Linked DNA regions of Tunicatimonas pelagia. The protein of the gene in region 2 interacts with the protein of the main gene of each other region in a pairwise test. Links are inferred from orthologs where the notes say so. Each region holds a gene or a part of one and is shown on either strand. Other genes may lie near its edges.

Region 1 (15,158 bases), 1.0 Mb from region 2 along the record:
ATGAATGGGCAGTTTGAACTGAATGTATTCAAACCCATGATGATTTATAATTTGCTTACCTCCGCCCGGCTGTTGGGAGATGCTTGTGAGTCGTTTAATGATAATTGTGCAGTAGGGATTGAGCCTAACCAAGAAGTAATTAACGCTAATTTGAATAATTCGCTCATGTTGGTGACAGCATTGAACCCGCACATTGGCTACGAAAATGCAGCTAAAATTGCGAAGAAAGCCTATGCTGATGGCACTACTTTGCGAGAGGCAGCAGTAGAACTGGAGTTACTCACCGATGAACAATTTGATGAGTGGGTAGTCCCCGAAAATATGGTAGGAAGCTTAAAGTAATGAATAATGATTAACGACTAATGATTAAAATATATCTCTGCTCATCAATCATTATTCATTAGTCATCAATCATTCATTTTCGGTGGACTGTAGACCGTGGACTAAAACTAATTTTCAATTAAACCATACCAGTGATGAAGTATGTATGCATAGTGGCCCTCTTTCTGGTAAGCCTTACGGTAGTGCCCGAAGTAGTTATGGCTCAGAAGTTATCTAAAAAGGAGCGTAAGCGTCTGAAGAAAGAACAGAAGAAGCGTTTAAAGGAGCTCAAAAAAATGGATCCGGCTGCCTTTCGGGAGCAGCAAGATAAAACCAAAGAGTTAGCGGCTAAAGCTAGTGAACTGGAAAGTGAGCTTACCTCCGCCAAAAATGAGCTTTCTCAGAAAGATGCTGAAGTGAAACAAGTAAAAGATCAAGTACGCCGACTACAAGACGAGCTACAGCAGGCAAAAGCTGAGGCTAATGCTGCCCAAGAGAATGTACCGGTAGTGGCTACCAATGGAGACGCTGAGTATAATCAGGGATTAGTATTTCGAGTACAGATTGGGGCGTATCAAAATCAGGATTTATCCAATTACGACACTAGCGAAAACTTTACCGAAGAAACCGCCGGTAATGGTGTTCAACAGTATACGCTGGGTAATTTTCGAGACTACTGGGAAGCCGATAAATTCAAGAAGTACTTGCGAGCAATGGGCGTAAAAGATGCCTGGATTGTTCCTTATCGCGATGGCGGGCGAGTGCCGATTAAAGACGTACTCGAAGATTTACGAAGCAATAACCCTTCTAGCGCGGCTTCAGTCAACTAGCAAAAGGTAAATAGCATAAGTATGATAGAAGCGTGCATAATCAGGCTAACCTGAATGTACGCTTTTCTTTTTATAATATTCCCCCCACTTTTTCATTATACCTACAGTTCGTAGCCATCCAAAAGTTAAGATGGTGCACTATCAGATTGATTTTATAGTTACTTTTACCAAATAATATAACCGACTTATGAATTCATTTATTAGTAAGATACACTATTCGTTCCTAGTAATAGCAGTTACCCTCACTGCCTGTACCGATGATGATGAAGATGCTGACCGTCGCGATATGCTCATCGGCACCTGGGAAATTCAGTCGGGTGAATTGGTAGATTACCGAGTAAGGATTAATGGTATTAATGGAGAGATAGGCCGAGACAATGTTCAAACTGTTGCACTTCTCATTCCCGAAGTGGCCGAGTTAGATCAAGACCTGGAGGATGCAGCCAATGTGGTATTTCCTGCCGGAACTACGGTTAGCTTTGCTGATAACAACGATTATACGTTTGCTAGCCCAGATGGGACTGATAGCGGAACCTGGTCGCTTAGCGATAATGAAGAAACAATCAGTTTAGATGTTGCGAATGAGTTGGGACTCAATCAGCTAAATATGGTTATAGAATCACTAACTAACCAGCAAATTTCCCTACTATTCTCTATTAATCGTGCTGATGTTAACCTACAGGCCTTGGGGGTTGACGAACTACCTAATGATATAGAAGATTTTACTATTGAGTATCGGTTCCAGTTTATTAAGCAGTAATAGTAGAATATTATGCGAAAGAAGTGGGTGTTGCAGGAAATACCAGACCAGCAGACTATTGAGAAGCTCACTACTGATATTCGTGTGCCGGCTACACTAGCTACCCTACTGGCTCAGCGAGGAGTGAGTTCGTACGACCAGGCCAAAGACTTTTTTCGGCCGGATCTAGACCAGTTACACGATCCGTTCCTGATGAAAGATATGGATCATGCTGTACGTCGGCTAGTATTGGCCATGCACCGAGAGGAGAAGATTTTAGTGTACGGCGACTACGATGTAGATGGCACCTGTTCGGTAGCATTGGTATATTATTTTCTTCGCGAAATTTACGATAAAGTAGATTATTATATTCCTGACCGTTACCAAGAAGGGTACGGCGTATCGGAGCGCGGTATTCAACGAGCGGTGGAGAATGAGGTAGCCCTACTTATTACGCTTGATTGTGGTATTCGGGCGGTTAAGTTAATTAACAAAGCCCGTAAGCAGAATATTGACTGTATTGTTTGCGACCATCACCGTCCGGGTAATGAGCTGCCTCCGGCCCACGCTATTTTAAATCCTAAACAAGCAGGGTGTAAGTATCCTTACAAAGAGCTGTGTGGCTGCGGAGTAGGCTTTAAGTTGTTACAAGGATTTTGCCAGCAGACTGAACAATCGTTGGAGCCATTGTACCGTTTGCTAGATTTTGTAGCCATTGCCATTGGGGCGGATATTGTACCAATTACGGGCGAGAACCGCCTGTTGGCCTACGGCGGAATTCAGGAAATCAACCAACGACCTCGCCCAGCCTGGCAAGCATTGATACAAGTAGCCGGAATAAAACCACCATTAACTATTGAAAAGGTTGTCTTTGGTTTTGCTCCGCGTATCAACGCGGCCGGACGCATTGGTCACGCCGATGCTGCTTTGCGACTAATGTTGGAACAAGATGAGGAAAAAGCCTTTCAGTACGCCGATGCGTTGCATCAGAAGAATGCCGAACGTCGCCACTTCGATAGTAGTATTACCGATCAGGCACTGAGTATGATTAAAGCCGACCAGCAGTTGAAGGAGGCGCGGAGCACGGTCTTGTTTAATCAAGACTGGCACAAAGGAGTAGTCGGCATAGTGGCCTCGCGCTGTATCGAGAAGCATTATCGTCCTACCATTATTCTTACCGAATCGAACGGAAAAGCTACTGGCTCGGCTCGTTCGGTAGAAGGGTTTGATGTACATGATGCAATTGCTGCCTGCGCTGATTTGCTAGAGCAGTTTGGTGGTCATGCCAGTGCAGCAGGGCTAACGTTGAAGGTAGAAAATGTATCAAAATTTCGGGAGCGGTTTGAGCAGGCTGTTGCCGAGCGCATTACCGAAGAGCAAAGGGTGCCGCAGGTTCCGGTAGATATGATGATTTCGCTTACGGAGGTGACTCCCAAATTGTATAATATTATTCGGCAGATGGCTCCCTTTGGCCCCGGCAATATGCGTCCGGTGTTTGTCAGTGAAAATCTGCATATTGCCAACCAAGCTCGTTTATTACGAGAGCAACACCTGAAGCTTGAGGTTTGCCAAAACGGTTGCGCCCCGCTAAATGCCATTGGCTTCCGGATGCCCCATTTGTATGATCTTGTGCAGAAGAATCAGCCATTCAAAATGGCGTATTCCGTAACTGAGAATCATTACAATGGCAAAACTACCTTACAACTGGAAATAAAAGATCTTCAGTTAATGGATGAGCAGTAGTTCATTTACCATGATAGTTAATTGTACTTCTGGTGAATGAAAGAAGAATTTATTTTTCTTTTCAGCGGTTTATCTATAAGTTAGACATCAAATTAGCATTGCCCTCAACAGTTTTGTTCCCCACCTCATTCTTACCCCTGATGTAAGAACTGACTAAGTTTTCGCGAGAGATTACCGAGAAGCTGGCCCTTGTAGGAGCAAATATTGAGGTTAATAATAATTAAACGCCCTCTAATTATACTACCATGAAAAAAATTGTAAAGGCTCTAAGCCGCCAGGAACGAGTACACGGAAGAGTGATCTCAGGTGGTAGCCAGATCTACGAAAATGATGAAGGTCAGGTATTAATTGACGAGATTAAGTACGGATTTTTCGAGAAGAAAAATGGAGCTAGTGCACCAAGTACTGGTCAGTTACATCTCTCTTACGATGCATTTGCTAAGCTCAGAAAAATACTTTTGAACTAAGCAGCTTTCTCTAGCAGATTATTTGGTGAACACCGCACTATCGTAGCGTTCTACCTGGGCACCCAGGTTTTGCAGCCGCTGGTGAATGTTTTGGTAGCCCCGATCAATCTGCTCAATATTATAGATCAGGCTTTCTCCTTCGGCCGAAAGGGCAGCAATTAGTAGAGAAACTCCGGCGCGAATATCGGGCGAAGTCATTGACAACCCCCGCAACGACTGGGAACGGTCTAAACCAATAACGGTAGCGCGGTGCGGGTCGCAAAGAATGATCTGCGCTCCCATATCAATGAGTTTATCCACAAAAAACAAACGGCTCTCAAACATCTTCTGATGAATAAGCACCGTACCCTTAGCTTGAGTAGCCACCACCAAAATAATACTCAGCAAATCGGGAGTCAGTCCGGGCCAGGGGGCATCGGCAATAGTCATGATGGAGCCATCAATGAACGTGTCTATTTCGTAGTGCTCGTTATCGTAGACGTGAATATCATTGCCATTCACATCAAAATTGATTCCCAGCTTGCGGAAGGTAGCGGGAATAACTCCCAGTTGATGAACTCCGGCTCCTTTAATGGTGATGTCTGAGCCAGTCATGGCGGCTAAACCAATGAAGCTTCCCACCTCAATCATGTCGGGTAGCATAGTATGCTCCGTACCCTTCAGTGAAGAAACGCCCTCAATTCTAAGCAAGTTAGAGCCTACGCCTGAAATCTTAGCTCCCATGCGGTTTAGCATTTCGCAGAGCTGCTGCAAGTAGGGTTCGCAAGCAGCATTGTAGATGGTTGTTTCGCCCTCGGCCATGCTAGCGGCCATTACAATATTAGCCGTGCCGGTTACGCTGGCCTCATCCAACAGCATGTAGGTGCCTTTCAGATTCGAGGCATCAATAGTGTAGTAACTATCTTGGGTATCGTAGTTGAATTTGGCTCCTAGCTTCTCGAAGCCCAAAAAGTGCGTATCCAAACGACGGCGACCAATTTTATCACCTCCGGGTTTAGGTAGCGAGGCTTCGCCAAAGCGAGCGAGTAGAGGACCCATCACCATAATGGAGCCGCGTAATGAAGCGGCTTGCTGTTTATATTCGGGAGTATTCAGATAGTTAATATCTACGTTTTTAGCCGTAAAGCGGTACGATTCCTCATCCAGCTTCTCTACTTCTACTCCCATTGAACCTAGCAGTTCAATCAGCTTATTAACATCGCGGATGTTGGGTACTTTGTGGATGGTAACCGGCTCAGGGGTGAGTAGCACCGCGCATAATATCTGCAAAGATTCATTCTTTGCCCCCTGCGGAATAATTTCGCCCTTCAGAGCGTGTCCGCCTTCAATTTTGAAAAATGCCATTTGCTATCGTTTTCGCCGATGATTATTTCGTCGGCCCTTATTATTATTGTTGTTATTGTTATTTCGGGTTTTGGGCTGGTTTATCTCGAACAGGCCTTTCTCTTTTACTTCTTCTTCGGAAATACTCAGCTTACCCCTCGACATCTTTTTCATATCGCGAAGAATAATTTCGTCGTCTATATTTTCCCGGTTCCAGGTGCCATAAAATGTTTTCATCAGCTTACCCAAGTAGATAGTTGCTGCTTTTTTTTCTTCGGCATCTTCTAGCTCTCCGGCCTGCTGAACCAGTTTTTCCAAGTTTTTTCCGTAGTGGCGGTAGCGAACCGGCTCGGTGCTATAGGGAACTCGGTCGGGTTTTTTGGTGAGTATATCCACTTCGGGCGATGGATAAGGCGCATCTACATCTAGAGTAAAGTTGGTCATGATGAACAAGTCATCCCACAGTTTCTGCGTAGTCTCATTATTTTCTTTCACGCTAGGGTTTAGCTGACGCATTAACTCAATCAGCGTGTAGGCATAGCGGGTTCGCTCTTCACCATCTTCTATGGTGGATAGATAATTGGCGAGTTTTTGTACGTTGCGGCCGTATTCTTTCAAAATAATATCGGTCCGGCTGGAATTGTATTCTAACATAGGAATTAATTGACAATGAATAGTTGAAAGTTAGGTAGCTTTTCGGTATCAGCACTCCGAATCGTATGAGTTACGCGAACTCAAATTGGTAGCAAAATTTAGAATGTTACTAGTACAGATTGTCAAGCAATTTTGAAGAAATGACAAGATAAATCTGAATATAAATAATAGATTACCGATGCTAAAGCAGTTATTCGGTTAGATGTGCGCTGCTAAGATAACGAAGAAAACGGATTTTTATGTAAAAATTGCTGAATGATATCCTATCTACTCTTCGTGAATCTTCAGTTTGGCAAAACTAAGTAATAATGTTTTTTCGCCAAAATCATCAAAAATAACTTTAGCCTTTCGGTTGGCACCTTGATGATCGATATTATCTACCCGGCCAAATCCGAACTTAGGGTGCTCTACTTTCATGCCCGATGTGAGCTGACTAGTATCGCTAGGGGCAAAGTCAGGTGAGGCTTTGTAATTACTTTTCTGTTGGGTAGATGTTCTTTGCCGATCGCGCTGAATGCTGTTGAGCAGTACGCGGGCGTGCTTGGTGTCCCCTACGGGCGAGCGAGAACCCAACTCTTTGTTTACCATCATGTAGGCCGGATCAATCTCTTCTAAAAAGCGACTGGGTTCGCAGTTTTTCAACCGACCGAAGCGATAGCGGGTGAGGGCGTAGGATAGCGTTAGCTTTTTCATGGATCGGGTAATGGCCACGTAAAACAGGCGCCGTTCTTCTTCCAGGTCCTGCCGACTGGCCAGCATCATCTGCGAAGGAAACAAGTCTTCTTCCATCCCCACCACATATACGTAAGGAAACTCTAAGCCCTTAGCCATGTGGATGGTCATCAGCGTTACTTTATCCGGATCATCATCTTTGTCCTGATCGGAAGACGTGAGTAGGGCTACCTCCTGTAGAAAGGCGTTCAAACTTTTGTCTTCCACTTCAGGGTCATCCACAAACTCCTTAATGGCGTTCAGTAATTCCTGTACGTTCTCGTAGCGGCTTAAGCCTTCTACCGTCTTATCTTCGTACAACTCTCGCAGCAGTCCCGAACCCTTGGCGATATGGGAAGCAGCATCGAAAGCATCTTTTCGGGCTACTTCTAACCGAAAGCCCTTAACCATATCGGTAAATTGGGTTAAAGCGTTGCCCAGCCGACCGGGAAAAAATTCACCCGATTGTTGCAGTACATCCCAGATGTTGTAACCGTTTTCGTAGGCCGTTACAATCACTTTATCCACCGACGTGGAGCCAATGCCTCGCTTGGGTAGGTTCACAATGCGTCGGAAGGCTTGCTCATCATTAGAGTTGATGGCGTAGCGCATGTAGGCGATTAGGTCTTTAATTTCTTTGCGCTGGTAGAACGAAAGTCCGCCTACTACTTTATACTTGATATTTCGTTTGCGGAGGGCTTCTTCCATTGCCCGCGACTGGCTGTTGGTGCGGTACAGAATCACAAAATCGCGGTAGCGGGCATTCTCATTGCTCTTTGTCTCGAAAATAGAATAGGCTACGAGTCGTCCTTCCTCCTGATCGGAAGTAGCTTTAATCACCTCTACTAAGTCGCCGGTATCGTTAGCTGTCCAGATGTGCTTCTTGAGCTGGGCTTTGTTGCGGGCAATGACTGAGTTAGCCGCGTTGATAATGTTTTGGGTAGAACGGTAGTTTTGTTCCAGCTTAAATACTTGAGCCTCAGAAAAGTCTTTCTGAAAATTGAGAATGTTCTGAATATCCGCTCCTCGAAAAGCGTAGATGCTCTGGGCATCATCTCCCACCACCGAAATATTACGACGAACCGCGGCTAGCTTCTTGGTAATCAAATACTGGGAAACGTTGGTATCCTGAAACTCATCTACTAGTACGTAGCGAAAGCGCTGTTGATACTTGTTTAGCACATCCAGATGCTCGCGAAACAGCACGTTGGTATTAAAGAGCAGGTCGTCAAAGTCCATCGCATCCGACTTAAAGCAACGCTCCACGTACAGCCGGTAGAGCTTCGCCATTTGGGGTTTAGCCGCCGCCTCATCTTCCGCCCGAATAGAAGGATTGTCCTGATAAGCCCGCCAAGAAACTAAACGATTCTTAGCACTGGAAATTCGGTTAAACACCACGTTCGGTTTATACACCTTATCATCCAGTCCTACTTCTTTAAGAATATTTTTGATGAGGGTTTTAGAGTCGTCGGTATCGTAAATCGTAAAGTTGCTGTGGTAACCTAACTTGCTTGCTTCGGCTCGCAAAATACGGGCAAATACGGAGTGAAAGGTGCCCATCCAGAGGTTGCGGGCTTCCGTGCCTACCACGCGCTCAATGCGGTCGCGCATTTCTTTAGCCGCTTTATTAGTGAAGGTTAGCGACAGAATACTGAACGGATCTATCCCTTTCTTTTGAATCAGATAGGCAATGCGGTAAGTAAGTACGCGAGTCTTTCCCGAGCCGGCCCCGGCAATAATGAGGCTCGGCCCTTCGGTATTAATGACCGCCTCGCGTTGCGGTTCGTTCAAACTGTCTAAATAATCCATACACGGTCAGGCTTAGCTACGCAAGGTACAATAAAAAATGGAGACCGGAAACCGGAAAACGAAGACCGAAGCGCAGATTTTGAACGTTAGTAGTAGACAAGAAAATTCGCCAGAATGATAGAATATTGGCTAAAATATCTGTACTATCACCCTAGACATATTAACCTGTCGTGAATGTATACTAAACCGAGTTTTCTGACTTTGTTATTTATCTGTTTACTGCTTTCCTGTAATCAGAATGCGGAAAAAAAGCCATTAGATAACGCAATGGGAGATTCTTCAAGTGCTGATTCAACCGCAGCGGAGAACCGAGCTAAGAAGGAAGAAATGGCTGAGACTGATGAAGCGAATTATTTAGAGGATACCGTTTTCATGAGAATTAATCGGGATACTGTCAAACGCTCTGAACTCGATCAGCCTATTATGCTAACCATTACCAATAATCAGTACGAAGAAATTATGACGGGTGAACGTTACACCATTGAGAAGCTAGAGAGCCAGGAGTGGCGCAAAGTCCCTGGCGATAGATTTTTTAACGATCTAGGCTATATTTTTAAAAAAGGCTCATCTATCGACTTTGATATTCATCTACCAATAGACGGTTATCGTTACGAACCCGGAAAGTACCGAATTAGGAAAGGTTATTCGGTGAAAATTAGAGAGTACGAATACGACGAATATGAACTCTACTCTGAGATAATGATTAATGAGTGATTGCTTTATGTCCATTAATCATTTGTCATCATTCATCAATCATTTCCTGAGGGTTGGTATTTTTTAGAAATATTTCTAAATTTGCAGTCCTTTTAAACTAAAGAAAATTTTTTTCTGTTTCCTAGGGCAAACAGAGATAAATACATTAAGATAATTATGGCAAATCACCAGTCAGCACTTAAGCGAATTCGTTCTAGCGAAACCCGGCGGCTTCGTAACCGCTACCAGTTAAAAACTACTCGAACCTTTATTAAGCGGTTAGAAAACACAACCGATAAGGCTGAAGCTGAAAAGCTGTACAAAGAAGTAGCCGGAATGATTGACAAGTTGGCTAAGAAAAATATTATTCATAAAAACAAAGCGGCGCATCGGAAGTCGCACTTGGCGAAGTACGTAAACCAATTATCGTAAAAAAGTACATACATCATATAGATGAGCCTTATGCTTAGCAAGCGTAAGGCTTTTTTATTTTCTTCGTCTCACTATGAAAGAAACTCATTTGCGAGAGCGAGGAATATTAAGCTGGGCCGAAGAAGACCGTCCCCGAGAAAAACTGTTGCTGAAGGGCCGAGCGGCTTTGTCGGACGCAGAGCTAATTGCCATTTTGATTGGTTCGGGCACCCGCGATAAGAGTGCGGTAGACGTAGCAAAAATTATTCTGCACAGCGTTAATCACAATCTGCACGAACTGGCTAAACTATCGGTAGCCGATTTAAAGAAATTTCCCGGTATTGGTGAGGCCAAAGCCATTAGCATTGTAAGTGCGTTGGAATTGGGAAGAAGACGTAAGGGCAGCGAACCGGTGAAGCGGGAAAAAATTCTAAGCTCGGAAGATGCCTACCGCATTATGCAGCCTTATCTGCTCGATCAGCCCGTAGAGCAATTCTGGATTATTTTGCTCAACCGCGCCAATATGGTCATTAACACCCACTGCATCAGTCAAGGCGGAGTGAGCGGTACCGTAGCCGACCCCAAAACGATTTTCAAAGAGGCACTGGAGAAACTAGCCAGTTCTATTGTGCTAGTGCATAATCATCCGTCGGGTAATCTAAAACCCAGCGAAGCGGATATTCATCTTACCCGCAAACTCAAGGAAGCGGGGAAGCATCTGGATTTACCCGTGCTGGACCACATTATTTTTACTGACCAGAGTTATCTAAGCTTTGCTGATGAAGGGATTTTGTAAAATGTTCTGATTTCTCTAAGTTAGGAAGCATATTTTGCTCTCTAATGAAAAAACAACTACAGTTTCCCCTACGAATTAGTAGCCGTCACTTACTTACGTTTAAAATTTTTGCCTGCGCCGGAGTCGCTCTGATCGTATTGGCTGTAACTTGGCTTTTCCTTACTGATCCGCCTGAAAATCTATTGGATGCGATTACATTCATTGGTGGTTGGATACCGCTTATTGTTATTTTGATTCTCGCGCTTGTCAGATTCAAACGCTACCGTAATGTCATTTGGAACGATGACCACCTGTTAGTGAAAGATAAATACGATATTATCATTCCGCTCAGCGAGGTACGAAAAGTAGAATTGAAAACGCTGAACGGCGTACACCAAGTACATTTACTAGAAGAACATCCGTATTTAGGTGATTCTTTCTATTTTTTAGGGTCACTGAATTACTTTTTTCGGCACAAGAAAATAGATCTTACTACTCAAGCACTGAATGAACGCATTGCTCAAGCAAAACAGGAAGCGGCTTAGCAGGAAATTACAAACGTTCCTTCAAGAAAGCTAACGTTTTATCGTACGCATCCCGAGCAGCATCTTCGTCGTAGCGGGAGCCACTGGGGTTGGCAAAGCCGTGATCGGCCTCGTACATGTGGACGGTAATCTTTTTATCGGCTTCTTTCATCTTCTGCTCAAACTCTTCTACTACCTGCGGGGTGATATAGCCGTCGTACTCCGCAAAAATACCAAGTACATCAGTCTCAATCTCTTTAATCTGCGCCATATCCTGTACGGGCATGCCGTAATACATCACGCAGCCAATAGCTTGCTCATTGGCTAAAATGGTAGACTGCAACGACCAGCCACCGCCAAAGCACCAACCGATGGTAGCAATTTCGGCATTTTCCCCTGCGTGCCCGATCGCTCCGTTAATAATTGCGTTGGCTCGATCGGTAGATACCGATTGCATATATTTTTGGGCTAATTCCCGAGTGGTAGCCACTTTCCCGTCGTAGATGTCTAGTGCCATCACGTGGACGTTATCTAAGTCTTTATGCAGCTTGTCGGCTTCTCGCTTAATGTGGCTGTTGAGTCCCCACCATTCATGTATGACCAACAAATATTGATTAGATTCTTCTTTGGCTTCCAAATAATAGGCAGTTCCTTGCTGCCCGTCGGGCGTAGCAAACGTGATTTCTTCGCCCCGCGCATTTTCGTGAGTATACTTCACCAAATCATGCTTTCCCCGAAAGGTAGGATCATCGGCTAAGGAAGCAAACAGTTCGGTATTTTCGGCATCAGACGAACCACAAACGGTGATACCTTCTTGGGCCCAAACGGTTTGAGTGAATAAGATAGTTAGCAAGAAAAATGAGAAGTACTTCATCAGAATGATTAGAATGTGTAGAACAAACCTACGCCGTAGTTAGGATTGGCCAGTATTCGCCGTCCAAATGCAGCAAACCCAGCATTAACGATAACTCCGAAATTATCACGAATGTTGTAAGCAACTTCGGGGGTAATCGCTAGAAACTCTAAGTTATTAGCAAAAATACTGTTTCCTCCCCCATCTTCAGTATCTCCGTTCATAAACGATTCTACTCCATAAAATCGTAGTTGGGTAATCCAGCGGTCGTTCCAGGAGCGACCAATCTCGAGTCCGTAGCGAAATTCATCGGAGAAATCCCTAGTACGATTATTAAATCCGACCAGAGCCGTAGCGTAGAAATTCCCGAGGGCACGACTCGCTTCTAATGTAAGAAGTTGATTAAACTCACCATCGCCAGTTTGCAAAAGCCCGGTTTCCCCACCCTCAGTTTCGCCTAAAGGTAAACCTAAGGTGAGACCTACCGCTAGCACCACCGGACCGTTTTGTAACAGCCCGTACTTGAGGCCAATATCGGTATCCCCGATGCTATTCACCACGTCACCGGGATCAGACGGACGCCCCGAAGTGTATTCTACTTCATTTAGCGTGCTACGCACGAAAAAGGGAACGTAAAGGGTGCCGGTCAGTCGACTGGTAAATCCGTATTCTAAATAGGCACTGGTGGTATAAAGGCTAACAGTGGTAATATCTACTATTTCACCGTCAGGCTGATAAAACTGATTAGCAATAATAAAATTCTGCCCTAGCTTAAAGTATCCCGATTTGAGAGGTTGCGTCCAACCCCCTCCAGCCAAAACTACCGATGGAAGGATAAACACGCTAATGAGTAAGAGTATGCGAATGGATTTCATAGTTATTACGCGTCTAAATCGGCCAGACCAAAAGTGATTCGGAAGGGTTTACAAAGAATGATGATATAGCGGTACGTATCCAGTTCAATATTTTCGTTGATGTCACTAATATTGAAGGTCTGGGCTCCGCTCAGATTATCGGAAATATCAGCAATCTCCACTCCTTGCACAGCGACGGTATCGCCTGCGGTGCTGTTAGCCAAGTACAAAAAAGTACCCGCTGCAAATTCGGTTTCAAAATCCTCGCTGGTCGTGAGAATAAGTTCGCCATCTTCGTTCAGACTGAGAGTCCCCATTCCTTTGGCATCGTAACTACCAACCCCTTGAAAAGTACCCATGCGAGCGGTTGCCCCAACGATTACTGAGAAGGGTGTGCTTTCAACCTCATCTATTCGAGCCACTATTTCCGCCGATCCGTTCCCGACAGCCGTTAACAGTCCGGCATCATCTACAGTCACCACACTTTCGTCGGTGCTTTGCCAGCGAAACATTTGATCGGACATAAGTTCGCCCGACACGTTTCTGGCCATTGCTGCTAGTTGCAGTGTTTCTCCCACTTCCAGACTCGTTCGTTCGGCCGTCACTGATATTTGGGCTACCTCTTCTTGGTTAGCTACCACCGTGAGCAGCCAGGGTTCGCTGGTGGAGTTGCCTACGGTGGCAGTAATGCGGGTTTGCCCGGCAGCAATTGCCTCTACGGCACCCTGCGGACCTACCGAAGCTACATCCGGATTGGAGCTGATCCAGGTAAACGATTCCGTCGGAATGGTTTCGCCACCCGTAGTCTGACGTTCGGCAGCCAGCGTTAGTGTTTCACCTACCAGTAGCGAATTCTGTGCGGGGGGTTGGATGATTACCGGAAAAATGTCATTAGCATCGTCTACTACATCGGTACCAATGCACCGAACAAGTAGAGCAGCCAGTAAAAGCCAGCTAAAGATATGACGTGTTTTGACCATTTTCCATTCTTTCTGGTAAAGTACGAGAGCAGCTTTTTCAAAGAAGGTCAAGCAGCGGACAAAAGCCGATAGGAAGCAGAAAAGATATACTAGATTTCTATTGGATAGATTTAAGCACCTCAATAATCTCTTGGGGTTCGGCTCGGTGGCGGTATTCGGCATCCAGAAAAGCGTACCGAATTATTCCCTGTTTATCGATTACGTAGGTAGCGGCCAGCGGGAGTTCATCGCTATCGTTTCCGTTATACTCCGCTAAGCTGAAGTTCTTCTTGTACAATTCGCTTACTTCGGGCGTGAGTTTAAAGACTAAGCCGTACTTTCGGACAACCTCATTAGCTTGGTCAGTAAGCACTTCAAATTCCAACTCGTTTTTCTCCTGAGTGCTCAGCGATTTATCGGGTAATTCGGGAGTAAGGGCTAATAAATTGGCTCCTTTAGCTTTGAATTCGGGTAATGCTTGCTGCAATGCCCGCAAGGTAATATTACAGTAAGGACACCAGCCACCTCGGTACCAAGTTAGTACTACTGGCCCTTCTTGCAAGTACTCTTTCAGGCTCATCGACTGTCCCCGGGCGTTAGGTAAGGTAAAGTCGACAGCGGTGTCGCCTTCCTGTCGGGCCTGCTGCAATATGCCGCTATTAACTACTAAATCTATTGAGTGTATAACAAAAAGGGTGTAACTCAGGCAGCTTTTTGGTAAAGAGCTTGTTGTTCGTGTTTGACTACTGTTTGTAGGTAGTTGTCCCAATCGCCGTTCTTTCTGACGGCTCGTAGGTTGAGCATATTCTGCGCACCTTGTTTTCCCCAATGCATGCCGTTTCTCTCCATACGGCTCTTTACAAAATGTCCACAGGCACTTTCCACCGCTCCGGTGGTGATAGGAAATCCTAGCTGTAGATAGGTTTTGTAATCTACCATATGCTGATGGTTGGTCAGGTAGGTGATGGCTCGTTGGACAGTGTCACGCTTGTATTGAGACAAGGTAGCCTGTTGCAAGATAACTTGCCATTGCTGTCGTACCTCATCATGCTGGCTGTCTAGTAACAAGGCGGCTTGGCTTCTCACCCAAGCAAAACGATTGGGATGCTTCTCCCCCCAATGAGCGTTAGCCACCTTCCAAACGTACTCTAGCAAGTGAATAAAATCCAGTACGTAGGCCTCTACCCGATGGGTAACTTTCTTTTCTTCTACCACTTGCCGAACTGCTTTTTCTAAGGCTCGGTCACCGTCTATCAAAACGATGATCGGCTTTTTTGCACTAGCATCGCGCCGAAGTAGGTTTTCCACCCCGTAGCGGATGGCCCCTACCTTGTCTGAGAGAAAGGCTCGTAGATGCTTGTGCTCGTGCCAGGTATGCCCTCCATCGGGCTTCTGCGGCTCATGGGTAGGGCAAAACAAGCTCTCTAAGAGTTCTTGAGCCTGCCGGGGCCGCGGGGTAAACGAACTGCTCAGGCTTACTGTGGCTTCTTTT
Region 2 (15,229 bases):
CCTTGCATCCAACTAATGTACTTATCAGGAGTCTGCACCAAGTGCCAATCACCCTGTTTTTTCAAGATTCGCAGCGGGGTGCCCATCGTAGCCTGAGTAGCCAACTCACCCGAATGTTTGGGTTGAGAACGGATATTGGCGACTGAAATGGAAACTACGCCCAAAGTATCATCGTCTAGCGACGTTTCAGGCAGCATATTAATACTATCTTGATATATAATTTCGGTAGTATCTAAGGCCGCGAATAGTTGTTGTTTAGCTGTAGGCTGATCGGTTTCACCCCGCAGAATGAGCGTGTTGCCTTTTTCTATTGGTTCGATAGCAAACAATGCTACCCGCTTATCTGGAGCGTACTTAGTCTTAACGCTGTCGATGATAGGAAGAGCACGTTCACTCAGAGATGGTCCAGGTTCAGAGCAGGCGGCTATCATGCTACAGAGAACCACAGAAGTAAGCAGGTGGGTTCTGACAACTGTTATCGAAGTGTGAGATCGCTTCACATTTGTTCGCGATGACGAGAAAGTGTAACCCCCAGCAGAGAGATAACTACATAGCTTCGTTACTTTTATCATACGTCACTTGGTATCTACTTAAATTGGGAAGGTTGGGTCGTTCGCGGGCGAGTTCATACTCAAAGACGGCTCGGCCTAGTTCGGCCAGAAATGGGATGCCCACTTCGTCGTACTCGTAAACACCGTCGTTCAGAATCTGGTTCTCGTTCACATAAATTACCGCCGTCAGCAAAAACTCGGTCTTGCTCTCAAAGTCTACCACGTAGGCATTATCAGTCAGGTAGCCGTAGGCCATCCCAATTTTATTGAAGATGCGAATGTTTTTAGGTAGTGATTCTTTGGTATCGCCGAATAAAAAGAATTTGACGTAACTGTCGTAGTAATCTTCGGTGGTATCGGCAACGTAGTTGGGAAAGGTAGTCTCGGACGGCAATTGCGACATATAGCGGTACAAGAATTGGTAGTCGTCTTCGGTAAGATTAAATTGCTGACCTTCGGGCACGGCATCAGGAAAGATGACGGCTTTCAGCATATCCTGCAAAGTGCGCGCTGCGATGAAGTTATTCTGACTGAAATCCTTCGGTTCGTTAATCAGCGAATCGTTCCGCATAAAACCCACACCTTTGCGGAGGTTCTGAGTCTGCACCCGGAAGTCGCGACTGCTCTCGGTGAGATCTTGCTGGTACAGAATGTTCGCGTTATTGTAAAAGGAAACTGGATTCGTCCGGCGATTCTGTTCGGGAGTATTGAAAATCGCTAACCGATGAATGATGTGTAACTGATCGTAGCCCTTTTCGTGCAGTTGGTCATTGAGGTATTCTTGTCCCAGAAATTCGTACAGCCGATTGAAAGCATCATTATCACTCACCAAAAATATCTTCTTGATGTAGTGCGCTACCGATGGCATTCCACTTTCGGAAGTAGTGTCTTCTGTCACTCTCGTTTGCCCATCCGACGCGCTATCGGTAAGCATGGTGGAGTATTTGGTCAGCCCGTCGACTTCCAGCTCATTCAGTTTTTCCAATGCCAGAAAGGCAGCGGGCATCTTCACTGTGCTCGCCGGATAAAAGTAATTATTGGTATCAATACCGTAGTAGTGCGAAGTAAATGAGGGTTGGTTAGCCGAATCACGATCAATCTGGGTATAAAAAATCTGCAACTCAAAATTTTCTGGATGATTGATGACTGAGTCAAGAATTGGGTTTTCCCGCTCGGCCAGAATTTGGTAAATTAAATTGGCCGAATCTACGTACTGGGAAGGAGCCAATTCTTCTACAGTTTCAGCAGTTTCCGATGATTGGCAGCCAAAAAATAGTAGACTTAAGTAAAAAAATACCCAAAACTTCGCTAGAGGTGTTTGCATCATAACCCTATTAAGTGAGCGATGCCTCAAAGCTAGTATATTTTAGATAAAGTTGACATAAATTATCGTACACCCAATTTCTGATACTCCGACGGAATAGTAATGCCAATCATCCCGACCAGAATAATAATTGCTAGTAGTACCCCTAACATTATAATTACTAGTGCTTGCCGAGAGGGGTCGTGGTGAGAACGAAGCTGTCGCATTTTACGGTAGTGAATGGTGGCAACGTGGATAAAGAAGGCAACGATGGCCAAGCCGTAGTAGGGGACGAAAAACAACCAATCGGGATAGGTATTAAGTCCGGCCGCACCGTAGTACAAATTGGTGTCTACCGTAAAATAATAGCGACCCACCAGTACAGCACTTACATGGATCAGCAAAAAGAAGGACAGGTACCCACCACTGTACACCTGCCAACGATCGTAGGAGTCAATCAATGATTTACGCTTACCGGTAGCCAACCGGAGGCCAGATATGATTTGCGTAAGTACGGCCAACAACAGTAAACTTTCTATCAGCCAGTGGCGATAAACCACTCGAGTAGCTTCCATAAAGGCGATATGAACCGTCTCGCCGAATAAAATCAAGACGTGATTAAGCAAGTGTATCCCCACAAATGAGGCGATAGTGAGTCCTGAAATGTAGTGAATGCGTTTGATCATAGCTATTTTGTTTATAGTTATGACAATTCAGCAAGGTGTTTTGGGACAAAAGAGAGAATTTCTTTTTCTCAATATACCTGCTGTCGCAATACATCTATGTCATTTATTGGCAGTAAGTCGGGAAAGCTTGTCAGGATTACGTTGTAAGTACACCGTCTGAATTTGGTTGCTTTTAGTGGCCAGTAAGATAACTGTGTCTAGCTGACCCCGCTGAAAAATATGCAATCGGATCTCGTGAGAAGTAGACCGAAATTGCACCGAAGTGGCTGACGATTCCTTCTGATAGATGCCTAATATAAATTTGATACAACGATCGAGTCCCATAATTGGGCGCGTAGCTGCTACTTTCTTCCCTCCTCCATCGGAGTAAATCACAATGTCTTCCCTTAGCAAACGGGTTAGGGCTGACACATCGCCTTGCTGGGTGGCCTGCAAAAAGGCGGCTACCAGTTGTTGCTTCTGCTCTAGCGAGACAATCTGTAATTTCTCAGTCTCAACTAACTTTTTGCGGGCGCGTTGCTCCAGTTTGCGGCAGGCCGATTCGGATAAATCCAACTGCTCAGCAATGTCAGCGTAAGGCAAATCAAAGCTTTTGCGTAATAGATAAACCGCTCGCTCTTTAGGGTTGAGCTCCGATAGCAAATACACAAAAGAGTAGGGGACATCTAGCTGGGCTTCTACCAAAGTATGCGACCATTCGTAGGGTTCCGGTAACCAAACGCCGGGATACTGATCTCGCCGTTGCTTTTTAAGCAGATTGAGGGAGGTATGTACCGTAGCGGTTGCCAGGTATCCTCCCATGTTTTCTATTTCTTTTCCTTGCTGCACTTTTTGCACAACATCTAGCAATGCATCCTGTACCACATCTTCTGCATCGGCTACACTACCCAGTAGTTTGTAAGCGATGCTAAGCAGCTGCGGACGATAGTTCTCTACGTGAGATAGATTATTGGTTTGCTCGGGCGACATGGTGTGTGGTATGACAGTGTTAAAGTAGAGGCAAGGTCTATCAGTTTATTATCCAACCCACAATACTGATAATTCCGATAATAACTGATACTAAAAAAAGCCCAATCAAACTAAGACATCCGATTTTGAAAACTGTGTCTTTCCAAAACTAACAGATCTATAGTTTTCTGAATCTCCCCTTTTGTCACATGCCTCTACATTGTCCGATAACAAACTAGTAAATCATGGTACTCACTTAAACACAAGAATACCTAAACACTAGAACACCCTAACACAATCTAAATATGCAACGCCCGATTCTCAGTAGCAGCCAAGCTGGCTTCTTTCATTGCTTCAGTGAATGTTGGGTGAGCGTGTGACATGCGAGCGATGTCCTCGGCGGAAGCACGATATTCCATAGCAACCACAGCTTCGGCGATCATATCGGCGGCGCGGGGGCCAATCATGTGTACTCCGAGTATTTCGTCGGTTTCGGCATCGGCTAGTACTTTTACTAGTCCGTCGGTATCCATGCTGGCGCGAGCCCGTCCGGAAGCTTTGAAGGGAAATGTTCCGGTTTTGTACTTCTTTCCTTCTTCCTTTAGCTGCTCTTCGGTATAGCCTACGCTGGCTACTTCGGGCCAGGTATAAATTACACTGGGGATTAGGAGGTAATTCAGGTGAGGCTTTTGTCCGGCGAGCAGTTCAGCTACGTATACACCTTCCTCTTCCGCTTTGTGAGCCAACATGGGGCCTTTATCAATTACATCGCCAATAGCGTAGATGTTGTCTAGTTTGGTCTTCAGATGATCGTCTACTTCAACCTTGCCCTGCTTATTCACTTCTAATCCAATATTATCCAAACCTAATCCATCGGTATACGGACGACGACCGACACTCACTAAACAAATATCGCCTTTCACTTCTATCGTTTCGCCCTTGCTGTCTTCCGCCGTAACGGTTACCTGACGAGATGTACTATTTACGGAACTCACTTTATGTTTGAGCTTAAAGTCAAAGTCCAGTTTCTTCAGCACTTTGGTGAGTTCTTTAGAAAGGGTTTTATCAATAAGCGGAGTAATTCGATCCATGTATTCAAACACGGTGATTTTGGAACCCAAGCGGGCGTAGACCGAGCCTAGTTCCAGACCAATATAACCTCCGCCGATAATAATCATGTGTTTAGGCACCTTCTGTAATTCTAATGCTTCGGTGCTGGTGATTACCCGCTTTTTGTCAATTTCAACAGACGGTAAGCTAGAAGGTTTGGAACCGGTCGCAATAATGGTGTTTTTAGAAGTAAAGGTTTCGGTTTTTCCGTCGTCTTTCCTTACCTCAATGGTGGTTTTATCCTTGAATGAACCCATCCCGTGGTAGACGGTGATTTTGTTTTTTTTCATCAAGAAATCAATGCCATCCGTTGTCTGTTTCACCACTCCTCGCTTACGATCAATCATGCGAGGCATATCTACTTTCAAATCTTTTAGGTCAATACCGTGTTCCTCAAAATGCGCTTGGGCATTATGAAAATGCTCAGTAGAGTCTAACAGAGCTTTGGAGGGAATACATCCCACATTGAGGCAGGTACCACCCAATGCTTTATACTTTTCTACAATAGCGGTTTTCATGCCGAGTTGGGCACAGCGAATGGCCGCTACGTATCCGCCCGGACCAGAACCGATAACGGTTACATCAAAATCCATATCTGTTTTTTGGTTAAATGTTGATTACGAACAGTGTCAAAGATAGTAAACGAGGATGATTATGCTAGGTTTAGAAAGGGTAAACGCATTTTTAGTAGTCCTTCCGGTCATTTGGTTTTTAAAGAACCCGAAAAATCATGTTATTGCTCTTAAATCGATTTTTTAGCGTTTGCTTTTTTCACTACCGTTAACACCTTCACCGGAATTTTTTAATCATGGTAATTTTTGGCTATTTCTATGTAAAGACCAGCCTACTATTCTTATTCGCAAAATACAGCATCGGTGTTCTATTGCTACTGGCTAATGTTACGCTTTTCGCTCAAGACAAGATAGAGGTAGAACGCACTGTTAGTTCTTCCCAGGTGCCGTCAGCAGCCCGAGCGTGGCTTCACGAAACGTATAGCCAAACCCCTCGGCTTCGCTGGTATCTGGAAAAGTCATCGGGTGAAACCAGCTATGAGGCCAAATTGCGGCATCGTGGGGCGTGGCACAGTGTGGAGTTTGGCGAAGACGGGGTGCTTCAGGACATTGAAATAATTGTTAGGATGCGCGACTTACCGAAAGCTGCTCACCAGGGAATAGTAGCTTATCTTGATACCACTTACATTAAGCACCGCATCCGAAAAATTCAGCAACAACTTACCGGTTCGCCCGAGGTAGTACGTGCGGTGGTGCAAGGCGAGCCTGCCGAAGAAGTGACGTATCGTTACGAAATAGAATTTTACGGTAAGAACCGCCAAAGTAAGGCTTTGTGGGAAGGACTATTTGATGGCCAAGGGCAGTTGCAGGAGCGAAAAAGAATCATACTGCGACCAACCGATAACTTACTATATTAGATGAAGTGGCTACTGCTGGGCACATTGATGTGTCTTTCCCTTCGTACTTTGGCTCAGGAAAATGTGGTCAATACTGGCTTCTTTCCTGAAGCGTCCCTTACTGGTTCGGTAAGCGATTGGGTAAAGCTCACCTTCAAGGTAGAGTCACAGCACCGAAGCTACGACAACCGCAACCCGGAAGACGAACGCTGGGAATATTTTCACTATCGCACTGATTTGCAGGGATTCGTTACCACATCCTTCAACCCCTTCTGGAAAGCCTCGGTTGGTTACCAATATCGGCTCGAGGGCGGCGATGGAGTTAACACCCATCGATCTATCCAGCAGATTGCCTACGTTCAGCGACTGAGAAGTTCTCGTCTGGGCCACCGTCTGCGTACCGACCAGACCTACCACCCAAGCGAAGCCACCGAACTGCGCGCTCGCTATCGACTGTCGTTCGAGATCCCGCTCTCCGGTCAGTCGTTAGAGCCGGGTGAGTTCTACTTACTGCTGTCGGACGAGGTAATTTACGCGTATCAGGGGGGCGATAGCGAATTTGAAAATCGGCTGGTGACTTCGCTAGGGCATTACTTTAGCCGGAAAGCCAAGCTGGAAGCAGGATTCGACTACCGCACCGACCGCTATATTGCGGAGGGTTTCCGTACGCGCTTGTGGTTCAAGGTGGGAGGGTACTTTAATTTGTAAGAGTGATTGATACAGTGCCTCAACTTTCGTCCCGAAGTTTGGTGATTTTTCCATCTTCAAAGTGAAAAATAGATTTCCCCGATAGCTGTATCGTATCCCCGGCAGATAGTCCATTCGGTAAGTCTTGGGCTAGCACGCCTAAATAGTCAACAGTTACTTCAGCGGTATCGCCGACAATTTGAACGTCTTCTATTGTTTGCTTCCGACTTTTGAATAGATTCTTGGCCTGTTCTGCTTGCGCCTTAAAGGCTTCTTTTCCAGTGAGTTCTAGTATTGATTCACCCCCAGAAACGTTCTGGAAAACTACATCGTCGCTTAGATGTTCGGTCATGCCTGGGACATTAAAACTATTGTACGCCTCGATATAGTCGTTAATAACTTTCTCCATAGATTCACGATTTGTCTGACAACTAATGATAGGCGCAAACAACGCAATAATACAAACAAATTTTGCCATCAAATTCCCAACAGCAACCGATTTGGGTCTTCAATCAGTTCTTTAATCCGGTACAGAAAGCTCACCGATTCCCGGCCATCGACGATGCGGTGATCGTAAGATAGGGCTACGTACATTACCGGGCGAATTACTACCTCGCCATTGACGGCTACCGGACGTTGCACAATATTGTGCATACCCAGAATAGCCGACTGTGGTTGGTTGATGATTGGGGTAGAAAGCATAGAGCCGAAGATTCCACCGTTGGTGATGGTAAACGTTCCCCCGGTCATTTCGTCGATACTCAATTTTCCGTCACGCGCCTTCACGGCTAAGCGAACTACTTCTTTCTCCACCTGGTCAAAGGAAAGCTGTTCGGCATTGCGAATTACCGGAACCACTAAACCTTTGGGGGAAGAAACCGCAATGGATACATCGCAGTAGTCGTTGTAGACAATTTCATTTTCGTCGAGCATGGCGTTTACAGCGGGCCACTCTTGCAATGCCTGACAAGCCGCCTTGGTGAAGAACGACATAAAGCCTAAGCCAACTTCGTACTTCTCCTTAAACATTTCCTTGTACTTCTTCCGCAAGTCCATCACGGGCTTCATATCCACTTCGTTAAAAGTGGTAAGCATGGCGGTTTCGTTCTTGGCAGCTACTAGTCGGCGGGAAATGGTTTTCCGTAGTGAAGACATTTTCTCCCGACGTTGCTGTCGTTCACCCTGAGGGGCGGACGAAGTACCTGATTCTTCGGATGATTCCTGTTTAGAAAGAGATTTGTCAGCAGGTTTAGGGGAGGCCTTCTTAGCTTCTACTGCGTCCTCTTTGGTAATACGGCCATCACGACCGGAGCCTTGCACATCGTTGGGATCAATCCCTTTTTCAGCGAGGATTTTGGCTGCCGCCGGAGAAGCATGTCCTGTAGCGTAGCTCTGACCATTACTGGGAGCTGCTGCTGCTGACGAAGACTTTTCGTCTGGCTTATCGGTACTTGCTGAATCGTTCGTGGAAGGGCTTGCCTCAGTAGCCGCTGGCTCACCTACTTCAATACGGCAAGCTAGTGCACCAATTTCCAGCGTCTGTCCGGTTTCAGCTACAATTTGTAAGGTGCCGGCGGCTTCGGCGGTTAGCTCAAACGTGGCTTTATCTGATTCTATCTCAGCAATTACTTCGTCCATTCCTACGTAGTCACCATCCTTCTTCAGCCACTCTGAGATAGCTACCTCAGTGATTGACTCACCTACCGCCGGAATTTTCATTTCTACTACCTCCCCGGTTGCTTTTGCTTCCGATGAAGAAGATGTGGCACTTGGGCTATCGCTTTTATCAGAAGCTGGCTCTTCGGCAGAAGCCGAGGTGCTTTGCTCTTCTTTTGGCTCAGAGGATTTTCCGTTAGATTTTCCGTCGGGGTCAATTTCGCAAATGATGGCTCCGACCTCTAATGTATCGCCTTCGTTAGCTTTGGTTTGAAGCGTACCGGCGTGGGGCGCGTTCAGTTCAAACGTAGCCTTATCCGATTCTAACTCGGCGATTACTTCGTCCATCTCCACATAATCCCCATCATTCTTTACCCACTCGGCAATGGTGACCTCGGTGATGGACTCCCCTACCGTGGGTACTTTAATTTCCTGGCTCATAATACTTGTTTTCTAAGCGAATGCTTTGTTAATAATTTCTTCTTGCTCTTTAGTATGAAGCTTTCCGTAGCCCGTAGCCGGAGATGCGCTAGGCTTGCGAGATATTAGTTCAATTTCAGTTTGACGATACGTACGTAATAAGTACGACCATGCTCCCATATTTTCGGGTTCTTCTTGCACCCAGTACGCTTTAGCATTCTTGTAACGCATCAGCACTTTGGTAAACTGCTTCTCTGGGAACGGATGAAGTTGCTCCAACCGGACAATGGCTACGTCTTTTCGCTTTTCACGTTCCTGACGCTCCAGCAAATCGTAGTAAACCTTACCAGTACAGACCAACACCTTTTTAACGGACTTCAGCGTTTTGATGTTAGGGTCATCAATTACTTCGCGGAAAGAGCCCTCGGTAAATTCTTTTATCGGTGATACCACTTTTGGGTGACGCAGCAACGATTTAGGCGACATAATGATAAGTGGCTTACGAAACGGCCAAGCCAGTTGTCGGCGTAATGCGTGGAAGAAGTTAGACGGCTCAGTGATATTGGCTACCACAATGTTCAGGTCAGCACTGAGTTGCAGGAAGCGTTCGGGACGCGCATTGGAATGCTCGGGACCCTGGCCTTCGTAGCCGTGGGGCAGCAGCATGACTAAACCGGTCATTCTTCGCCACTTAGTTTCGGAGGTGGTAATGAATTGGTCAATCATCACCTGAGCACCATTGACAAAATCACCAAATTGGGCTTCCCAAATTACCAAAGCGTTGGGGTTAGTCATGGCGTACCCAAATTCAAAACCCAGTGCTCCGTACTCCGATAGTAGCGAATTATAGATATGAAAGTCAGCCTGATTTTCTGAAATATGGTCTAAGCTGCTGTAGGGTTCGTTGGTTTCAGCATCGTTAATTACGGCGTGGCGGTGCGAAAATGTACCGCGTTGGGTGTCTTGCCCGGCTAAACGTACAATCTTTCCTTCGGCCAGAATAGAACCATAAGCCAGTAGCTCAGCTGCCGCCCAGTTGAGTTCTTTCTTCTTAAAGAAGATTTCTTTGCGCTGCTTAAACTGCTTATCAATCTGGCGGATTGGTTTAAAGCCTTCTGGCAGCGTAGTTAATGCTTCGGCTACTTGGTTGATTACATCGGCAGAAATGCCGGTTGAGGGCGACTCGTGAAAGTCATCCGCCGTAGCCCTTCGTAAGTCGCGCCACTCTTGCTCTACCGCCTGATAGGTGTAAGGCAATGGTTGCTGCTTCACCATATCAAGCCGATCTTGCAGCAGGCCGCGGAATTCTTTATCCATATTTTCAGCTAACTCAGCATCTACATCACCCCGCTCAATCAGTTTTTTGTTGTACACCTCGCGAGGGTTAGGGTGCTTAGAGATTACGCTGTACAGCGATGGCTGGGTAAACTTAGGCTCATCGCTCTCGTTGTGTCCGTGCCTTCGGTAGCATACCATATCGATAAACACGTCACGGTTAAATTTCTGCCGAAACTCTACCGCCGTTTTCACGCAGAATAATACTGCTTCCGGATCATCGCCATTAACGTGCATTACCGGACTGTCAATTACCTTTGCTACATCGGTACAGTAAACACTGGTACGCGCATCGTCAAAGTCGGTAGTAAAACCCACTTGGTTGTTAATTACAAAGTGAATGGTTCCTCCGGTGTAGTATCCTTCCAGTTGCGACATTTGCGCTACTTCATACACAATGCCTTGACCAGCTACGGCTGCATCACCGTGAATAAGGATGGGTAAGATACGGTCATAGTCACTATCGTAGTGCCGATCGGCCTTTGCCCGAACAAACCCTTCTACTACCGGGTCAACCGCCTCCAAATGCGAAGGGTTAGGGTTTAGCTTTAAGTTTACGTGTTTTCCACTGGGAGTAGTGACGTCGCTAGAGTACCCCAAGTGATACTTTACATCGCCATCGCCGTGCGACTGATCCGGATCAGCCGCTCCCTCAAATTCATTAAAAATCTGCTCGTAGGTCTTACCCATAATGTTGGCAAGCACATTTAGCCGCCCCCGGTGAGCCATACCGATAGCAACTTCTTCTACTCCAAATTCAGCAGCATGGTTGATGATTCCGTCTAGTGCCGGAATGGTCGTTTCTCCTCCTTCCAGCGAAAATCGCTTTTGCCCGAGATACTTGGTATGCAAAAAGTTTTCGAAGACTACCGCTTCGTTAAGCTTCGTAAGCGTACGCTTTTTCTCCTCGGCAGAAGTAGAGTGAGTGAGCAGAGTTTGCTCCGCTTGTTTCTTCATCCATTCTACTGCTTCCCGGTCGCGAATGTAGGTATATTCAAAGCCAATGGTGCTTACGTATGCCTTACGAAGCGTATCAATAATTTCTTGGAGCGTGGCCGGGCCAATGCCTATTTCTTCACCTGCCACGAAGGTAGTACTTAGGTCACCTTCAGTAAGGCCGTAGTACTCAATACCAAGTTGCGCCTGACGATCGCGCCGAGTACGAACTGGGTTGGTGTCGGACTCTAAGTGTCCCCGACGGCGATAATTTCTAATTAGTTTTTTTACGCCAATCTCCTTATTAGCCGGAGTCTGAGATACAGCAGTACCATTAGTAGAGGAAGCACCATTTTTACCGAAGCGTTCCAGAGAAAAATTAAAACCCTCAAAAAATTTCTGCCAGCTTTCATCTACTGACTCGGGGTCTTGTTGGTACGACTGGTAGAGTTCGTCAATGTAGCTAGCGTGCGCGTTGGAGATGTACGAATATTTATCCATAGGGTCAATTCATTTGGTCAAAGATAGAAGATATAAAGGATGAGAAAAAACCGCATATTTGCATATGCAAATATCATTGAATGTCAGATAATTACGACGATTCTTTTGTCGATATTGATGATGTATGATAACCAACAGCTATTAAGATATTCTGTGAATGAATGTTGAAGAAAAAATAGTCTAAAGAAAAAATAACCATATGAATAAGTAAACAGTTTTTAGATATTCCTGACCTTGTAGGAAATAATAAAAATTTTCAAGAATTATTATTTTAATAATCGTAGTTTTCACCGCATTTTGTAAAACTGCTAATAGAATGCTGATAATTTATAATAATTTCAATTAGAAATTGTAAATAACGGATAAATTGAAAATAAGAGCGTACCTACTAAAGCTATCGGCTCTGCTGGTTCCCACGCTGGGAGTACTGGGAGTGTACTACTTTTTTGCCGATGAAATAATTCCTGATGAATCTTCAGCATTGCCCGACACAGTTGCGGTACAGGCAACTATAGTGCCTCCTGAGCCAGTGAAATCTGAGCCCCATCTCCTGTACGGAATTGAGGTAGATAGCTTTAAAGTAGTTGAAGCCACCGTCAAGCCAAACCAGTTTTTGTCGCAGATACTACGTAACTACAACGTATCTTACGGAATTATTGACCGCTTAGCCAAACGATCCCGTCAGGTGTTTGATGTGCGGAAGATTCGGGAAAATCGGGACTATACACTATTGTGCAGTGAAGATTCAGCTTCAACAGCCCAATATTTTATCTATGAACCGTCGAATCTGGAGTACATAGTCTTTGATCTGACCGACTCGGTGAATATCTACAAAGGGCAGCATGAAATTGATACGTTGGTAAAAGAGTTTACGGGTATTATCGATTATTCGCTTTATCAAACTCTTCAGGATGGAGGAGCTTCGCCCGAGTTAGCTGCTACAATGGCCGAACTATACGCTTGGCAACTCGACTTATTTAAAGTGCAGAAGGGAGATCGCTTCAAACTAATTTACGAAGAAGTGCAGATTAGGGGTGAACAAGTGGGGGTAGGTAAGATTCTGGCAGCTCACTTCGAGCGAACGGATGAAGACTACTACGCTTTCTACTACGATCAGCAAGGGAAGGAAGAATATTTTGATGAAGAAGGAAACAGTCTGCGGAAAGCCTTTTTGAAAGCTCCGCTCCGCTACTCCCGAATCAGCTCTCGCTTTTCTCACAATCGCCTACACCCAGTGCTGAAAGTACGGCGACCTCACTACGGTATTGACTACGCCGCACCTACCGGAACCCCCGTACGAGCAGTAGGAGATGGGGTAGTTACCAAAGCAAACTACAGCGGTGGCGCGGGGCATTTTGTAAAAATTAAGCATAATGGAACCTACACTACCGGGTACATGCACTTATCTAAATACGGTGAAGAGATTCGTCCGGGTAAAAGAGTACAACAAGGAGATATAATTGGCTACGTAGGCAGCACCGGAATCTCTACCGGACCTCACCTCGATTATCGCATCTGGAAAAACGGCAAAGCGGTAGACGCTCTTTCTTTAGAAATGCCTTCCTCGGAACCTATCCGGGATGAGCTTCGTGAAGACTACAATATCTACATGTTAGAGCTACTAGATCGGCTCAATCAGCTTTCTTATCCTAAGCGTCAGTTTATCCTGGCTAACGCTAAAAATAACCTGCAAGTCGTAGACCTGGGAGATCAAAGTTTGTAAGGAGCGGATGGCTTTCTTATTTGAGGGAGCTCATAAATAGTAAAGTAATAAGGCCGAAAAGCTTCATGAGAGCTTCCTTTCGGTCTTTTTTGTATATTGCTGGAGTTTACCCGTAATACACAACCCTAATGTTATATTCTCGCCTATTGATAGGGCTGCTATTTCTAAGTGTTCCTATCTTCGCTCAGCAGTACTCAAACCTTCCCGCAGAACAGCGCATTGAACGACTTTCACCTCCCGAGACTCCCCTCCGGGTGGTGATTGATACCGATACCTACAATGAAATTGACGATCAATTTGCCGTGGTGTACGCTCTTTTCTCGCCGGAGCAACTCAATGTAGAAGCCATCTATGCGGCTCCCTTCAAAAACCATCGGTCTGAGAGTGCCGGAGAAGGTATGGAGAAAAGCTACGAAGAAATTCTTCGCTTACTGGAACGTACCGAAACTTCGGCTGATGGTTTTGTTTACCGAGGTTCTGAGCGGTTTTTAACTGATTATAACGAGCCGGTAGAAAGCGATGCCGCGCGAGACCTAATTGACCGGGCTAAAAGTTCGGATGAGCCGTTGTATGTTCTCACACTAGGCGCACCCACCAATGTAGCTTCCGCTATTTTACTGGAGCCTAGTATCGTAGAAAAAATCGTGGTAGTTTGGCTCGGTGGAAAAGGCCTAAATTGGCCGTTCGCCAGCGAGTTTAACCTACAGCAAGATGTACTATCTTCTAAGGTGATGTTTGATTCAGGTGTGCCGCTGGTGCAGATCCCTACCCAACCCGTCACTTCGCACCTCTTGCTGTCAATTCCTGAAGCCGAGAAATACTTAAAAGGACAGGGTGCCATTGGGGATTATTTGCTAGAAATCTTTAGCCAATACCCTAAAGAAGTCAATGCCGATGAATACGCTTGGTCAAAGGTAGTATGGGATATATCAGCCATCGCTTACGCCGTTAATCCCGACTGGTTTCAGACTGAGCTACGCCCTGCTCCTATTTTGACCAATGAAAAAACCTACAGCTTTGATAATCGTCGTCACCTTTATCGGGTAGTAACTCACCTGAACCGAGACAAAATCTTTGGTGACATGTTTCGGAAAATTGAGGTGCAAGTAGCGAAGGGCAATAAATAAATTCCGAGATGCTTATTATTGAATCATATACCACAGCTGTGATTCTGCTGATCATCACCATGCTATGCTGGGGTTCCTGGGCAAATACGCAGAAGCTGGCAACGCAAAAGTGGCCGTTTCAATTATTCTACTGGGATTATACCTTAGGTATTGTACTACTATCACTGATTTTTAGTCTTACGATAGGAAGCAACGGAGAACTAGGTCGTAGCTTTTGGGAGGATTTACAACAGGCCGAAGGTTCAGCCCTTCAGTCCGCTTTTATTGGTGGAGTAGTATTTAATATTGCGAATTTGCTACTAGTAGCTGCTATCGATATTGCCGGAATGGCCGTTGCCTTTCCAGTGGGAATTGGTCTGGCGTTAGTACTAGGAGTGATCGTTAACTACGTAGCGGTGCCGGTCGGTAACCCGTGGATTCTGTTCGGGGGAGTGTTGTTGGTCACAGTCGCTGTTGTGCTAGATGCAATGGCTTATCGGCAGAAAGAACAAGGAGCATCAGTTTCTAACAAAGGGCTGTGGTTATCAATTGTTGCTGGAGTGCTTATGGGCTTTTTCTTTCGGTTTGTAGCTGCTTCGGTCGCTACCGATTTTGAGTATCCTCAAGCCGGACTGATGACTCCGTACACTGCAGTATTTGTATTTTCTATCGGGATATTTCTGTCTAACTTCCTTTGGAACACCTTCTTTATGTACCGCCCCCTCAAAGGTGAGAAGGTAAGTTACGCCGACTATTTTTCCCAAGGTAACCTCCGTCTGCACTTGATTGGAATTTTGGGTGGAGCTATCTGGTGCGTAGGCATGTCATTCAGTATGCTAACTTCCGAGCAAGCCGGATT

Evidence for each region.
Region 1: the proteins of lpdA (region 2) and P0M28_RS09350 interact in binary tests that used the Escherichia coli proteins (3 or more experiments, as listed by UniProt). The link is inferred for Tunicatimonas pelagia from one-to-one orthologs.

What each region holds. Positions count from the first base shown.
Region 1 is NZ_CP120683.1:2,221,676-2,236,833, reverse strand. What follows is about bases 5,972-8,900. They hold P0M28_RS09350 (ATP-dependent helicase), read right to left. Parts: upstream 8,598-8,900; coding sequence 6,345-8,597; downstream 5,972-6,344. Other genes in these bases: P0M28_RS09345 (immunoglobulin-like domain-containing protein), read left to right, coding at 8,772-8,900; P0M28_RS09355 (DUF4290 domain-containing protein), read right to left, coding at 5,972-6,077. Also shown: fumC (class II fumarate hydratase), read left to right, coding at 1-342; P0M28_RS09380 (coiled-coil domain-containing protein), read left to right, coding at 477-1,151; P0M28_RS09375 (hypothetical protein), read left to right, coding at 1,339-1,911; single-stranded-DNA-specific exonuclease RecJ, read left to right, coding at 1,924-3,633; P0M28_RS09365 (hypothetical protein), read left to right, coding at 3,879-4,100; murA (UDP-N-acetylglucosamine 1-carboxyvinyltransferase), read right to left, coding at 4,119-5,444; more of P0M28_RS09355, read right to left, coding at 5,448-5,971; more of P0M28_RS09345, read left to right, coding at 8,901-9,311; rpsT (30S ribosomal protein S20), read left to right, coding at 9,468-9,722; RadC family protein, read left to right, coding at 9,796-10,497; P0M28_RS09330 (hypothetical protein), read left to right, coding at 10,542-11,021; P0M28_RS09325 (dienelactone hydrolase family protein), read right to left, coding at 11,029-11,874; P0M28_RS09320 (transporter), read right to left, coding at 11,883-12,728; P0M28_RS09315 (Ig-like domain-containing protein), read right to left, coding at 12,734-13,687; P0M28_RS09310 (peroxiredoxin-like family protein), read right to left, coding at 13,785-14,315; P0M28_RS09305 (ISKra4 family transposase), read right to left, coding at 14,369-15,158. UniProt on the Escherichia coli protein: A helicase with DNA-dependent ATPase activity. Unwinds DNA duplexes with 3'-5' polarity. Translocates on single-stranded DNA with 3'-5' polarity. Initiates unwinding more efficiently from a nicked substrate than double-stranded DNA.
Region 2 is NZ_CP120683.1:3,216,541-3,231,769, reverse strand. The notes cover bases 2,990-5,989. They hold lpdA (dihydrolipoyl dehydrogenase), read right to left. Parts: upstream 5,192-5,989; coding sequence 3,788-5,191; downstream 2,990-3,787. Other genes in these bases: P0M28_RS13810 (hypothetical protein), read left to right, coding at 5,407-5,989; P0M28_RS13820 (sigma factor-like helix-turn-helix DNA-binding protein), read right to left, coding at 2,990-3,509. In the rest of the region: P0M28_RS13835 (C40 family peptidase), read right to left, coding at 1-431; P0M28_RS13830 (serine hydrolase), read right to left, coding at 547-1,878; P0M28_RS13825 (hypothetical protein), read right to left, coding at 1,938-2,540; more of P0M28_RS13820, read right to left, coding at 2,640-2,989; more of P0M28_RS13810, read left to right, coding at 5,990-6,027; P0M28_RS13805 (DUF2490 domain-containing protein), read left to right, coding at 6,028-6,714; P0M28_RS13800 (nuclear transport factor 2 family protein), read right to left, coding at 6,734-7,102; odhB (2-oxoglutarate dehydrogenase complex dihydrolipoyllysine-residue succinyltransferase), read right to left, coding at 7,171-8,790; P0M28_RS13790 (2-oxoglutarate dehydrogenase E1 component), read right to left, coding at 8,803-11,541; P0M28_RS13785 (peptidoglycan DD-metalloendopeptidase family protein), read left to right, coding at 11,909-13,264; P0M28_RS13780 (nucleoside hydrolase), read left to right, coding at 13,393-14,391; P0M28_RS13775 (multidrug DMT transporter permease), read left to right, coding at 14,400-15,229. UniProt on the Escherichia coli protein: Lipoamide dehydrogenase is a component of the glycine cleavage system as well as of the alpha-ketoacid dehydrogenase complexes.